DNA from 3 places in the Delftia sp. NA_296.1 genome. Region 1 is predicted to be linked to each of the others. Evidence: predicted binding sites of a transcription regulator. Region 1 holds the regulator's gene; each other region holds the start of a gene.
The links. Region 1 encodes FNR, which switches genes on or off when oxygen is low (the NO sensors DNR and NnrR bind a similar motif). Its sites were predicted from a motif close to TTGATNNNNATCAA; they were not measured.
Positions count from the first base shown of each region.

Region 2: a site for FNR is predicted at 2,009-2,022, ahead of ACUTR7_RS17075 (bacteriohemerythrin). Genes of this name have one in related genera too.
Region 3: a site for FNR is predicted at 2,074-2,087, ahead of dsrO (sulfate reduction electron transfer complex DsrMKJOP subunit DsrO). Genes of this name have one in related genera too.

Region 1 covers NZ_JBQZGF010000003.1:181,170-184,816, reverse strand. The annotation lists gene hemN (oxygen-independent coproporphyrinogen III oxidase) at 1-653, opposite strand, end outside; gene fnr (fumarate/nitrate reduction transcriptional regulator Fnr) at 816-1,535, shown strand; gene ACUTR7_RS08670 (hypothetical protein) at 1,617-1,904, opposite strand; gene ACUTR7_RS08665 (FixH family protein) at 2,084-2,398, opposite strand; gene ccoG (cytochrome c oxidase accessory protein CcoG) at 2,456-3,647, opposite strand, start outside.
Region 2 covers NZ_JBQZGF010000006.1:241,828-245,474, reverse strand. The annotation lists gene ACUTR7_RS17085 (2OG-Fe dioxygenase family protein) at 10-792, shown strand; gene ACUTR7_RS17080 (universal stress protein) at 892-1,329, shown strand; gene ACUTR7_RS17075 (bacteriohemerythrin) at 1,420-1,974, opposite strand; gene ACUTR7_RS17070 (Bug family tripartite tricarboxylate transporter substrate binding protein) at 2,085-3,068, opposite strand; gene ACUTR7_RS17065 (Zn-dependent hydrolase) at 3,323-3,647, opposite strand, start outside.
Region 3 covers NZ_JBQZGF010000006.1:95,637-99,283, reverse strand. The annotation lists gene nrfD (NrfD/PsrC family molybdoenzyme membrane anchor subunit) at 54-1,097, opposite strand; gene dsrO (sulfate reduction electron transfer complex DsrMKJOP subunit DsrO) at 1,114-1,959, opposite strand; gene ACUTR7_RS16430 (hypothetical protein) at 2,326-2,790, shown strand; gene ACUTR7_RS16425 (DsrE family protein) at 2,775-3,176, opposite strand; gene dsbG (thiol:disulfide interchange protein DsbG) at 3,188-3,647, opposite strand, start outside.

The DNA.
Region 1 (3,647 bases):
GGCAGGCCGTAGATCAGGTCCACGTTGATGGAGGCAAAGCCCAGCTGCCGCGCGGCCGCCACCAGCTCGAACACCTGCTCTGCCGGCTGCACGCGGTGCACGGCGATCTGCACCTGCTCGTCGAAGTCCTGCACGCCGAAGCTCAGGCGGTTGAAGCCCAGCTCCTTGAGCACGGCCAGGCGCTCGACGCTGACGGTGCGCGGATCGACCTCGATGGAGTACTCGCCACCCGGCTCCAGCTTGAAATGCTCGCGCAACAGGCCCATCAGCGTGCGCAGCTCGTCGTCGGAGAAGAAGGTGGGCGTGCCGCCGCCCAGGTGCAGCTGGCTGACGGTCTGGCCCTTGCCGCAATGGGCCGTGTGCAAGGCCATCTCGCGCGCCAGGTAGTCCAGGTAGACGGCGGCGCGATCGTGGTGGCGCGTCACGATCTTGTTGCAGGCGCAGTAGTAGCAAAGCGACTCGCAAAAGGGCACGTGCACATACAGCGACAAAGGCATGGCACGCGCTGCGGTACTCGATTTGCGTTGTTGCAGCGCCAGGATATAGTCCTCTGCACCAAAGGCCTCGACAAAGCGGTCGGCGGTAGGGAACGAGGTGTATCGGGGCCCCGGTACGTCAAAGCGACGCAGCAGCTCTGGGGTGACAGCGGTCATGGGTTTTTTCCTCTAATACCTCGACTGTGCCGCAGCACATCGGTCATGTCCTTGACTCATATCAAGAGTTGTTTGAGGGACTGCTGCGACAATTTGATCCAACTCATCGCAATCCACGAGGTCACCGCCGGCACGCTGTGTGCCGCTGATGTTTATCACTCCATGAACCTTCAGACCATCAAAGCCTCCTGCTCCAACTGCAACCTGCGCGAACTGTGCATGCCCATGGGCCTGGATGCCGAGCAGATGCAGCGCATCGACGACATCGTGGCCACGCGCCGCAAGGTCAAGCGCGGAGGCCTGCTGTTTCGCAACGGCGAGACATTCACCTCGCTGTACGCCATCCGCACCGGCTTCTTCAAGACCTGCGTGGCCACCGAGGACGGACGCGACCAGGTCACAGGCTTTCAGATGGCCGGCGAGATCATCGGCCTGGACGGCATCGTCAACGACCACCACACCTGCGATGCCGTCGCGCTGGAAGACGCCGAAGTCTGCGTCATGCCCTTCGACAAGCTGGAAGACCTGTCGCGCGAGGTCACGGCCCTGCAAAACCATGTGCACAAGGTCATGAGCCGCGAGATCGTGCGCGAGCACGGCGTGATGCTGCTGCTGGGCAGCATGCGCGCCGAGGAGCGCCTGGCCGCCTTCGTGCTCAACCTGGTGCAGCGCCTGCATGCGCGGGGCTTTTCCAAGTCCGAACTGGTACTGCGCATGACGCGCGAGGAAATCGGCAGCTACCTGGGCCTGAAGCTGGAGACGGTGAGCCGCACCTTCTCCAAGTTCGCGGACGACAACATCATCGAGGTGCGCCAGCGCCATCTGCGCATCCTGGACACGGAGGCGCTCAAGCGCATCGTCAACAGCCAGCAGTGCCAGTGAGGCTGCAAGGGCAGTAAGCATTCATCCGCCAATGAACAAGGCCCGCTGTCGCGGGCCTTGTTCATTGCGGCGGGCTCTCGATCAGTCCCGCCCCAGCCCCTGCATGGCCAGGTCCGGGTCGGGCTCGGAGACCACGCCGTCATTGAGATCACGGGCCGAGCGGCCCAGCATGGTGGTCATCAGGCTGGAGAGCATGGTCACGCCCCAGAAGGCGAAGAAGGCCAGCGTGTAAATGCCCTGGCGCGACCAGCCCAGGTCGCCGAGCCAATGCAGCTCCAGCGGGTCCACAAAGGCAAAAACCAGCATCTCCATCACGGCGGCTGCCAGAAAGGCAGGCCAGGCAATCCACATCCAGCGTTGGGCCAACATCAGCGATCTCCTTGTGCTGTCGAGGGGTCGACTTCATTGTGCGCCGCGCCAACGCATGGCGCCAAGCCCCGCAGCGCCCTGCACGCCTGTAGGAAACCCTCACCCGTCGCGCATGCCGGAGATGCGATCCGCCATGCAAAAAGGCCGCGACTGCGGCCTCTTGCAGGGGTGCACGGCGATCAGCGGTCCGTGGGGTGATCGTGCGCGGGCGTGGCCGCATGGTTGCGGCCGGTGACGGCGGGCGCCATGCTCTTGGGCACTTCGCGCACGCCATCGGCACGCTCGTTGATCGTGATGCCGTTGCGGTAGTAGTCGGGATCGATCACGGGATCGGCGCCGTTGATGGCGATGATGGCCGTGATCACGGCAGCGACCACCACGGCCGCCGGGCCGGCCACCACCAGCCAGACATGGCCGAACTTCCACCAGGGCTTGCCGGCGTCGGGGTGCGAGGGAGCCTGCGCGGGCGCGGACACTGCGGGACTGGAAGACATGGGAAACCTCTTTCTTTCAGGCGGCAGGCGCGGACCGTGCCGCGCCTGCCAGGAACATCACCGGGGCACCAGGAAGACGGCCTTTTCGGACGCGCGTCCCGCGCCCGAATGCACGGCATCGATATCGAAGAATACGGTGTGCGAGCCCGGCTCGGCCGAACCGTAGGGAATCTGCAGGCGCGCCGCAATGCCGCGCGTCTCGGCCGGGCCGACCTCGACTTCCTGCTCGGACGCCAGCTCCAGCCCATCGAGGCCATGGGCGCTGATGCGGTAGCGCTGGGCCTGCTCGGTGGCATTCATGATCTGCAGGCGGTAGACATTCTCCAGCTTGCCGCCCGCCACGATGCGCGACAGCGAGGCGCGGTCGCGGATCACGTCCACCTTGACCGACTGGCGCAGCGCCAGGCTCACGATCATGGCCACGCTCAAGCCGATCAGCACGGCCGAGTAGATCAGCACGCGCGGACGGAAGATGCGGCGCAGCACCTGGGCACGCCGCCACAGGCCGGCCATGGCGTTCTGCGTGGTCAGGCGGATCAGGCCGCGCGGGTACTCCATCTTGTCCATGATGGAATTGCAGGCGTCTATGCACAGGCCGCAGCCAATGCATTCGTATTGCAGACCGTTGCGGATGTCGATGCCCACGGGGCAGACCTGCACGCACATCTTGCAGTCGATGCAGTCGCCCAGGCCCTGGGCCTTGTAGTCCACCTTCTTGGTGCGCGGTGCACGCGGCTCGCCCCGGCCCGTGTCGTAGCTGACGATCATGGTGTCCCGGTCGAACATGGCGCTCTGAAAGCGCGCATAGGGACACATGTACTTGCAGACCTGCTCGCGCATGTAGCCCGCGTTGCCATAGGTGGCAAAGCCGTAGAACAGCACCCAGAACATCTGCCAGCTGCCCTGCAGCGCCAGCAGCTCGCCGCCCAGCTCGCGGATGGGCACGAAGTAGCCCACGAAGGTGAAGCCGGTCCACAGCGCAATGGCGATCCACAGCAACTGCTTGAGCGACTTCTTCCAGGCCTTCTCGAAGGTCCAGCCGTTCTTGTCCAGCCGCATGCGCGCGCTGCGGTCGCCTTCGACCTTGCGCTCCACCCACATGAAGATCTCGGTGTAGACCGTCTGCGGGCACGAGAAGCCGCACCACAGGCGCCCGGCCACGGCCGTGAACAGGAACAATGCCAGCGCCGAGATGATCAGCAGGCCAGCCAGGTAGATGAAGTCCTGCGGGTACAGCACCAGCCCGAAG
Region 2 (3,647 bases), on a different contig from region 1:
TGCCGGGTTATGGCGCACATCACGTTTCCTCCTCCCTATATCGCCCCCCAGAATGCAGCGCAGTCGCTGCGCGACGCAGGCTATGCGGTGCTGCGCCCCGATGAATTCGCGGCCTGGGCAGGCGTGTCATTGACCGAGCTGCATGCGCTCGATGCCGACTGGGCCCAGCTGCCGCCCGATGCCTTTCTGAAGGACGGCGGGCGCTACCGGCGCCGCCGCCATTCCTGCTTCATCGCGGGGCAGGACGGGCTGCAGCAGGTGGAGCACCGCGCGCACTGGCAGCCGGTGGAATACAACGCCCTGCATGGCGGCATGCTGCGCATGTTCGATCCCATGCGCGACGCCACGGCGCAAAGCGCCACCTGGAGCCGGCTGCTGCTGGCGCTGGCCGGCCTGTCCGACCAGGTGTTCTGCGCCCAGGGCGATGATGTGCAGCACGAGCGCTGGTTCATCGAGTCCCACCAGTTCCGCATCGACACCACGGACGGAATTGGCCGGCCCACGCCCGAAGGCGCGCACCGCGACGGCGTGGACCTGGTGGCCGTGATCCTGGTCGGGCGCGAGGGCGTGAAGGGCGGCGAGACACGCATCTTCGAGGCCACGGGCCCCAGCGGCCAGCGCTTCACGCTGACCGAGCCCTGGTCGGTGATGCTGCTGGACGATGCCCGCATGATCCACGAGACCACGCCCATCCAGCCAGAGCAGCCGGGCGGCGTGCGCGATACCCTGGTGCTGACCTATCGCCGCCAGGGTTTCCAGGGCTCGGAGCTGACGCGTCGCCGCAAGGATTGATGCAGCTCAAGACGCTGGCGCATGATGGGCGCACACTTTGGTTCATCGACCCGGCCGCCCCCGATTGTTGACGGCGGCCAAGCACAAAGGAGAAAACGCATGTTCAAGCACATCCTGGTTCCCGTGGACGGCTCCAACAGCTCGATGCTGGCGGTTCACAAGGGCGTGGAGCTGGCCAAGGCCTTTGGCAGCACGCTGACGGCGGTCTACGTGGTGGACCCCTATCCGTTCACGGGCGTGGGCGCCGACTTCGCCTACGGCCAGTCGCAGTACCTGAGCGCGGCCACGGCCGAGGCCAACACCACGCTGGACGCCGTCAAGAAGATCACCGACGAGGCCGGCATCACCGCCACCACCGTGGTGGGCGAAGGCCATGCGGTGCACGAAGGCATCGTGCGCGTGCTCGAGAGCACGGGCGCCGACCTGATCATCATGGGCTCGCAAGGTCGCCGTGGCCTGGAAAAGCTGATGCTGGGCAGCGTGACCCAGCGCGTGCTGGGCGCCGTGCGCGTGCCGGTGCTGGTGGTGCGCGAGTAATCACCGGGCCGCTCGGCCCTTCGCCGGGTGAAACGTCAACGGCTCCCTCGGGAGCCGTTTTTCTTGGTGCGCTGCAAGGGGAGAGGGTGATCAGCGATTGAGCAGCCGTGCCAGCCAGCCCTTTTTCTTGCGCTGCAGCTCCAGCTCCTGCAGCACTTCGTTCTTGAGCCTTTCCTTCTCGGCGGCAGGACTGGACTCGCGCGCCATGCGCAGATAGGCCTTGGCCGAGTCCACGTAGCCGGTGTCTTCGTTGCGGATGTGGTTGAACAGCCAGCGCGAGAGCATGCCGTGCAGCTCGGCGGCCACGTCCTCGCCCGCATCGAAGCGGGTCTGCATCTCGATCACGCGGCGCGTGAACAGCTCGTGCACCTTCTTGTGCGGGCCGGCGAACATGTAGCCGGCGCTCTCGATCAGGCTTTCCTCGAACACGAAGTGCGAGACGGTGTAGTCGATCATCTCGCCGATGACATCGCCCAGGGCCTCGCGGTCGGGCGACGAGCGCAGCTCGTAGAGCTTGTTGATGTAATCGACGATGCGGCGGTGCTGCCGGTCGATTTCTGCAATCCCGGTGTCCAGCTCGGGGACCCAGACCAGCAATGCCATGACGTTCTCCAGGAATTCGGTGATTTCCGGAGAAGTATTCACGGGACTGTCACATAGCTCCTTGATGCAGATCAGGCTGATCTGCATCAATGAAATGCGGCGTTGGCCATTGCAGGCGGTGCCGGGCATGCAGCCCTGGCACCGCAGGCATGTCACTCGATCTTGGCGCCCGAGGACTCGACGATCTGCTTGGACTGCTTGAAGTCGGCCTGGAACATCTTGTCGAAGTCGGCCACGCTCATGGACTGGGGCTCGGCGCCCTGGGTCTGGATGGCGTCGCGCACTTCGAGCATGGCCAGCAGCTTGTTCACTTCGGCGTTGACCTTGGTCACGACGGCCGTGGGCGTGCCCTTGGGCATGAACAGGCCGTACCAGGTGCTCACGTCAAAGCCCTTGAGGCCCGATTCGGCCAGCGTGGGCGTGTCGGGCAGCGAGGACGAGCGCTTGGCCGAGGTCACGGCGATGGCGCGCAGCTTGCCGGCCTTGATCTGGCCGATGGCCGAGGGCACGGAGGACACCAGCAGGTCCACGTTGCCGGCCAGCGCGTCCATCAATGCCGGATTGGAGCCCTTGTAGGGCACGTGCACCAGCTGGATGCCTGCGGCCTTCTCCAGCAGCACGCCCGAGAGGTGGATGCTGGTGCCATTGCCCGGCGAGCCGTAGGTCACCTTGCCCGGGTGCTGCTTGGCAGCGGCCACGATGTCGGCCAGGGTCTTGTAGGGCGAGTTCACGCTGGTGGCGATCACGATGGGCGTGTAGGCCACGTGGGCCACGGGCACCAGGTCCTTGACCGGGTTCCAGGGCAGGTTCTTGTAGAGGTAGGGGCCCAGGACCACGTTGTCCTTCTGGCCCATGACCATGTCGTAGCCCGTGGGCGCTGCCTTGGCGGCCTCGGTGATGCCGATGGTGCCGCCTGCGCCCGCGCGGTTGTCGGGCACCACGGTCCACTTGCTGACTTCGGTGAGCTTGTTGGACACCACGCGCGCGAGGATGTCGGTGCCGCCGCCGGGCGGGAAGGGCACGATCATGCGCACGGGCTTGTTCGGATAGTCGGCAGCCGCACCTTGGGCGGCTGCGGAAAAGCTCATGCCCATGGCGGCGGCCACGGCGGTGCAGGTGATCAGTTGGCGGAACATGAAAGAAGAAACTCCAGGGTCTGATGGGGCGGTGCAACCCTCTCGCAGCGGACCGGCAGTGCCGGGTCGCCCATGCGGTGGGTTGTCGATGATCGGGGAGGGTGGTTCCGCCATCTTGCATTGGGAAACCCGCTATTTGGGCGGATTTCCGCAATCTGTGCCACAGGGGCTTCCACCAAGGAGCAGCTTGTGCCTGCTCCAGAGGGAAGCGGGCTATTTTATGCCGCCTTGGTCCCTAGCCGCAGGCCAGGCGCTCAGGCCTGCGCCAACTGCCTGTCCAGCACGCGCACCGTCTCGTACAGCACCCGGGTGCCGTCCAGCAGCTGGGCGGGTTCTATCCACTCCTCGGGTGCGTGGCTGCGGCCGTGGAGGCAGGGGATGAAGATCATGCCGATGGGTCCGGTGGGCGCCATGTAGACGGCGTCATGGCCAGCGCCGCTGGGCATGCGCATGTGGGCGTAGCCCAGGTTGTCGCAGGCCTGCTCCACGCCCTGCATGACGGGCGCGGCGCAGTCCGTGGGCTGGGAGCGGCTCACGTCGGCCATCTCGGCACGCACGCGCAAGGCTGCCAGGCCGGGC
Region 3 (3,647 bases), on a different contig from region 1:
CCGGTGGCAGGCCGCGCTCCGTGAATGGGTGAGGGGTCGTTTGGGCGGCGTTGTCAGAGGGCGCGGGCCGTGGCCGAACGCGCGGGAAACAGCTCCAGCGCCCAGGTGGCCAGCGTCACCAGTGCAATGCACAGGCCGGCCACGCCCAGCATGCCCAGCAGGCCGTCGCCGCCCAGCGGCATGTGGTAGATGTACAGGCCCGCGCCGTACTTGGGCACGCCTTGCACGCCCATGAACAGCGCCCAGCGGAAGGCCCAGGCCGCGGCGGCCAGGCCCAGCCCCAGGGCCAGCGTGTAGCGCGGGCAGGCCATGCGCTGCCCACCCCGCACCAGGGCCCACAGCAGGGCGGCACCGGCCACGGCCGAGCCCAGCATGCTCAGGCGCCAGACCGGAAACTGCTGCCACAGCTGCAGCGCCGCCTGGAAGGAGCGGCCCTGGCCCAGCCAGCCGGCAACGGCCCAGACCGCCACCATGGCCAGCAGGCACAGCGCCAGCGCCAGGCCCAGCACGCGCAGGGCTTGCAGGGCGCCGGCATCGGGGCGGTGGCGGGCGGGCAGAAAGCGCGCCGTCACCAGCATGCAGCCCACCGTGGCCAGCCAGCCCGTGAGCGCCAGGTTCAGCGGCACCCACAGCGTGTTCCACAGCGGGCGCGAGCGCACGGCCATCAGCTCGGCGCCGGTATAGGCGGTGATGGTCAGCGCCGACACGGCCAGCAGCGGCGCCAGCCAGCGCAGCCACTGCGGCCGGCCCAGCCACCAGGCCAGCACGAAGGCCAGCGCCAGCCCCACGAAGACCGGCAGCAGCAGCGCGCCCACCGACATCCACGACCACGGCGTGAAGTGCGCATAGAAATGCCAGAAGCGCGCAGGCTGGTGCAGGTCGGCCAGCAGCGACACGGGTGCGGCGATGGCGCTGACGGCCAGCACCAGCACGGCGGCCGGCAGCAGGCGCGCCATGGCGCTGCCGCGCGGCGCCCAGGCGCAGGCGGCGGCCAGCAGGGCGGCGCCCGTGGCAATGCCGGCCAGGAAGAAGTACTGCACGGCCCAGGGCAGCCAGGCCGATTCGTAGGCGGGGGTCAGGAGTTCGACGATGTGCATGGGGTGCTCCTTGCGTTCAGTGGGAAGTGACCAGCCGCACGCTGGCCTGCCCGTCCACGCCGTCGACGAAGGCGTCGGGCAATCCCAGGTAGTACACATGCGGGTCCGTGCCCATGGCGGGCTTGAGCACCTTGAGGTCCTTGGCGTGCTCGCGCATGCGCTGGCGGATCTCGCTGCCCTCGTCGTTGAGGTCGCCGATCACGCGGGCGCCGCCCACGCAGCTTTCCACGCAGGCCGGCAGCAGGCCGGCTTCCAGGCGGTGCTCGCAGAAGGTGCACTTGTCGGCGGTCTGCGTCTCGTGGTTGATGAAGCGTGCGTCATAGGGGCAGGCCTGCACGCAGTAGCCGCAGCCCACGCAGCGCTCGTTGTCCACCAGCACGATGCCGTCGCTGCGCTGGAAGGTGGCCTGCACCGGGCAGACCGGCACGCAGGGCGGGTTGTCGCAGTGGTTGCACAGGCGCGGCAGGTTGAGCATGGCCGGCGGCAGGTCCTCGTTGCCCGCGTGCTGCACCTCGTACTGCAGCACCGTGGTGCGGAACTGGCCCAGCGGCGGCAGGTTCTCCATGGAGCAGCTCACCGTGCAGGCCTGGCAGCCTATGCAGCGGCGCAGGTCCACCAGCATGCCGTAGCGCCTGCCGGCCTCGCCGGGGCGGCGCGGTGGTTGAAAACCTGGGGTGCCGGGCGTGGCCGCCGCCACGGGCAGGGCCACGGCCGCCATGGCAGCGGCCAGCAGGTCCTGCAGGAAGCCGCGCTTTCCTGCGGCGGGCTGTGCATGGGCGGCGGTGCGGGCGGGGATGTCCTGGGAGGAGGGCTTGCAGCTGCAGTCGTTGCAGCCGCTGCCGGCGCGGGATGTTTTTGGCATGGCCTGTCTTTCATCGTCCTGCGGCCACGGATCGTGGTCGCTCAAACTCAATAAAGCATTAAAAATATGCTTTTTATATTGAATTTAATATATGAAATTCAGGGCCTTGGCGGCTTGATGTGAGTCAAGCAATGGGCTTTCCAAGTGCCTGCTGAGTGCCTGCCGAGTGCTTGCAAAGTGCCATCGGCTGCCTGCCATGGACAGGCGCCCAAGGCAGTCCATAGCGTGTGGCGCAGGGATTAAGACGGGGTTAACAGGGTGACTGCATTCCTCGGGAATGCGGGGCGCGTATCGGAAATCACCCTCTTGTTTCCGTGCGCGGCCCCGGTCTACGCTGCTTGTGTCGCCACTGCCAAGGAGTTCTCCATGAACCATGCCCTGAACAGCCTTGCTTCGGAACTGGACCTTGCCGCCGAAGCCGGCGAGCACCTGAGGCTGCAATTCACACAGGCCTGCGTGGACCGCATCGCGCACCTGCTGGAAGACCCGGACGTCATCCGCTGCGCACAAGGCCTTCGCCGCTACTTGGACGGCCAGATCGACAGGCAGGAACTGGACCGCCTGGCCCGCGAGGCTGCCAGCCTGGCCAACCACCACCAGGGATCACGCTCCCTCGACGGCTGCGGCCATGCCGCCGTGTCCGCCACCTATGCCACGGCCCATGGGCTGGCGGGCCGGGCGCTGCAGGCGGCCGACTATGCGGCCTACGCCATGGTCTATGGCGAGGGCGGCCACGGCGCCGTCACGGACCGCGAATCGTTCGAGCCTGAATACCAATGGCAGGCGCGCTGCCTGGCCTCGCTGGCGCAGGCCGCTCAGCAGCGCACGTAGCACCAGGCCGACTGCTGCAGCAGGGCCAGTGACTCGATCCCGCCCTGCGGCAGCACGCGCATGCCGGCAGGCGCCTCGCGGCCCAGCTTCTTGAGCGTGTTCGGGCAGACCAGCGCATGGGCCAGGGCGGCCGCATCCAGATGCTGCGGCGTGCCCGGCGCGGCGTCCAGCAGTGCCTCGACGGCCGGGCCGTTGATGACGATGCGGACCTCGGCACTGGGCCGGTCCTGGCGCAGGTTGGCCAGATTGCTGCGTGCACGGGCCAGGGCGCCGGGTGTGGGCGCATGCAGCACGATGCGCAGCGGCGGCGCATCCGGCCTGGCGGGGAACAGGTCGCTCCAGTCGCTGGAGGATGTGGAAGCGGCGGGAGAGCGGCTTGCGCTCATGGTCGTCCTCGTCATTTCCTGCCACGCGACCCCATGACCTCTTCCAGCAGGCCCGGCGGCAGGCCGGTGCGTACCTGCACCACTCCCTTGTCATCCTTCCAGACCAGGGCCGGCGTGGCACGCAGGCCCCAGGTGGACATCAGCGAGGCATGGTTGGCCAGCACCTGCCGCGTGGCCTGCGGCACCGGGGCCAGCGGCGTGGCGCCCGCGCCTTCTGCGCTGGCGCGGCCGGCCTTGGCATAGGCGCGTGCGTGCTCGGCCAGGGCCTGCTCTGGCTGCCGCGCTGTCAGCAAGGCGGCGGCCTTGCCCTCGCTGCTGGGCTTGAGGATGCCCACCAGAATGTGGCGCAACTGCACCTGGCCACTTTCCACCCAGGGCCGGGCATCGTTCCACAGCTGGTTGCAATAGGGGCAGTTGGGGTCGGTGAACACATAGACCGTGCGCGGCGCGTCGGCGCGGCCATCCGGTATG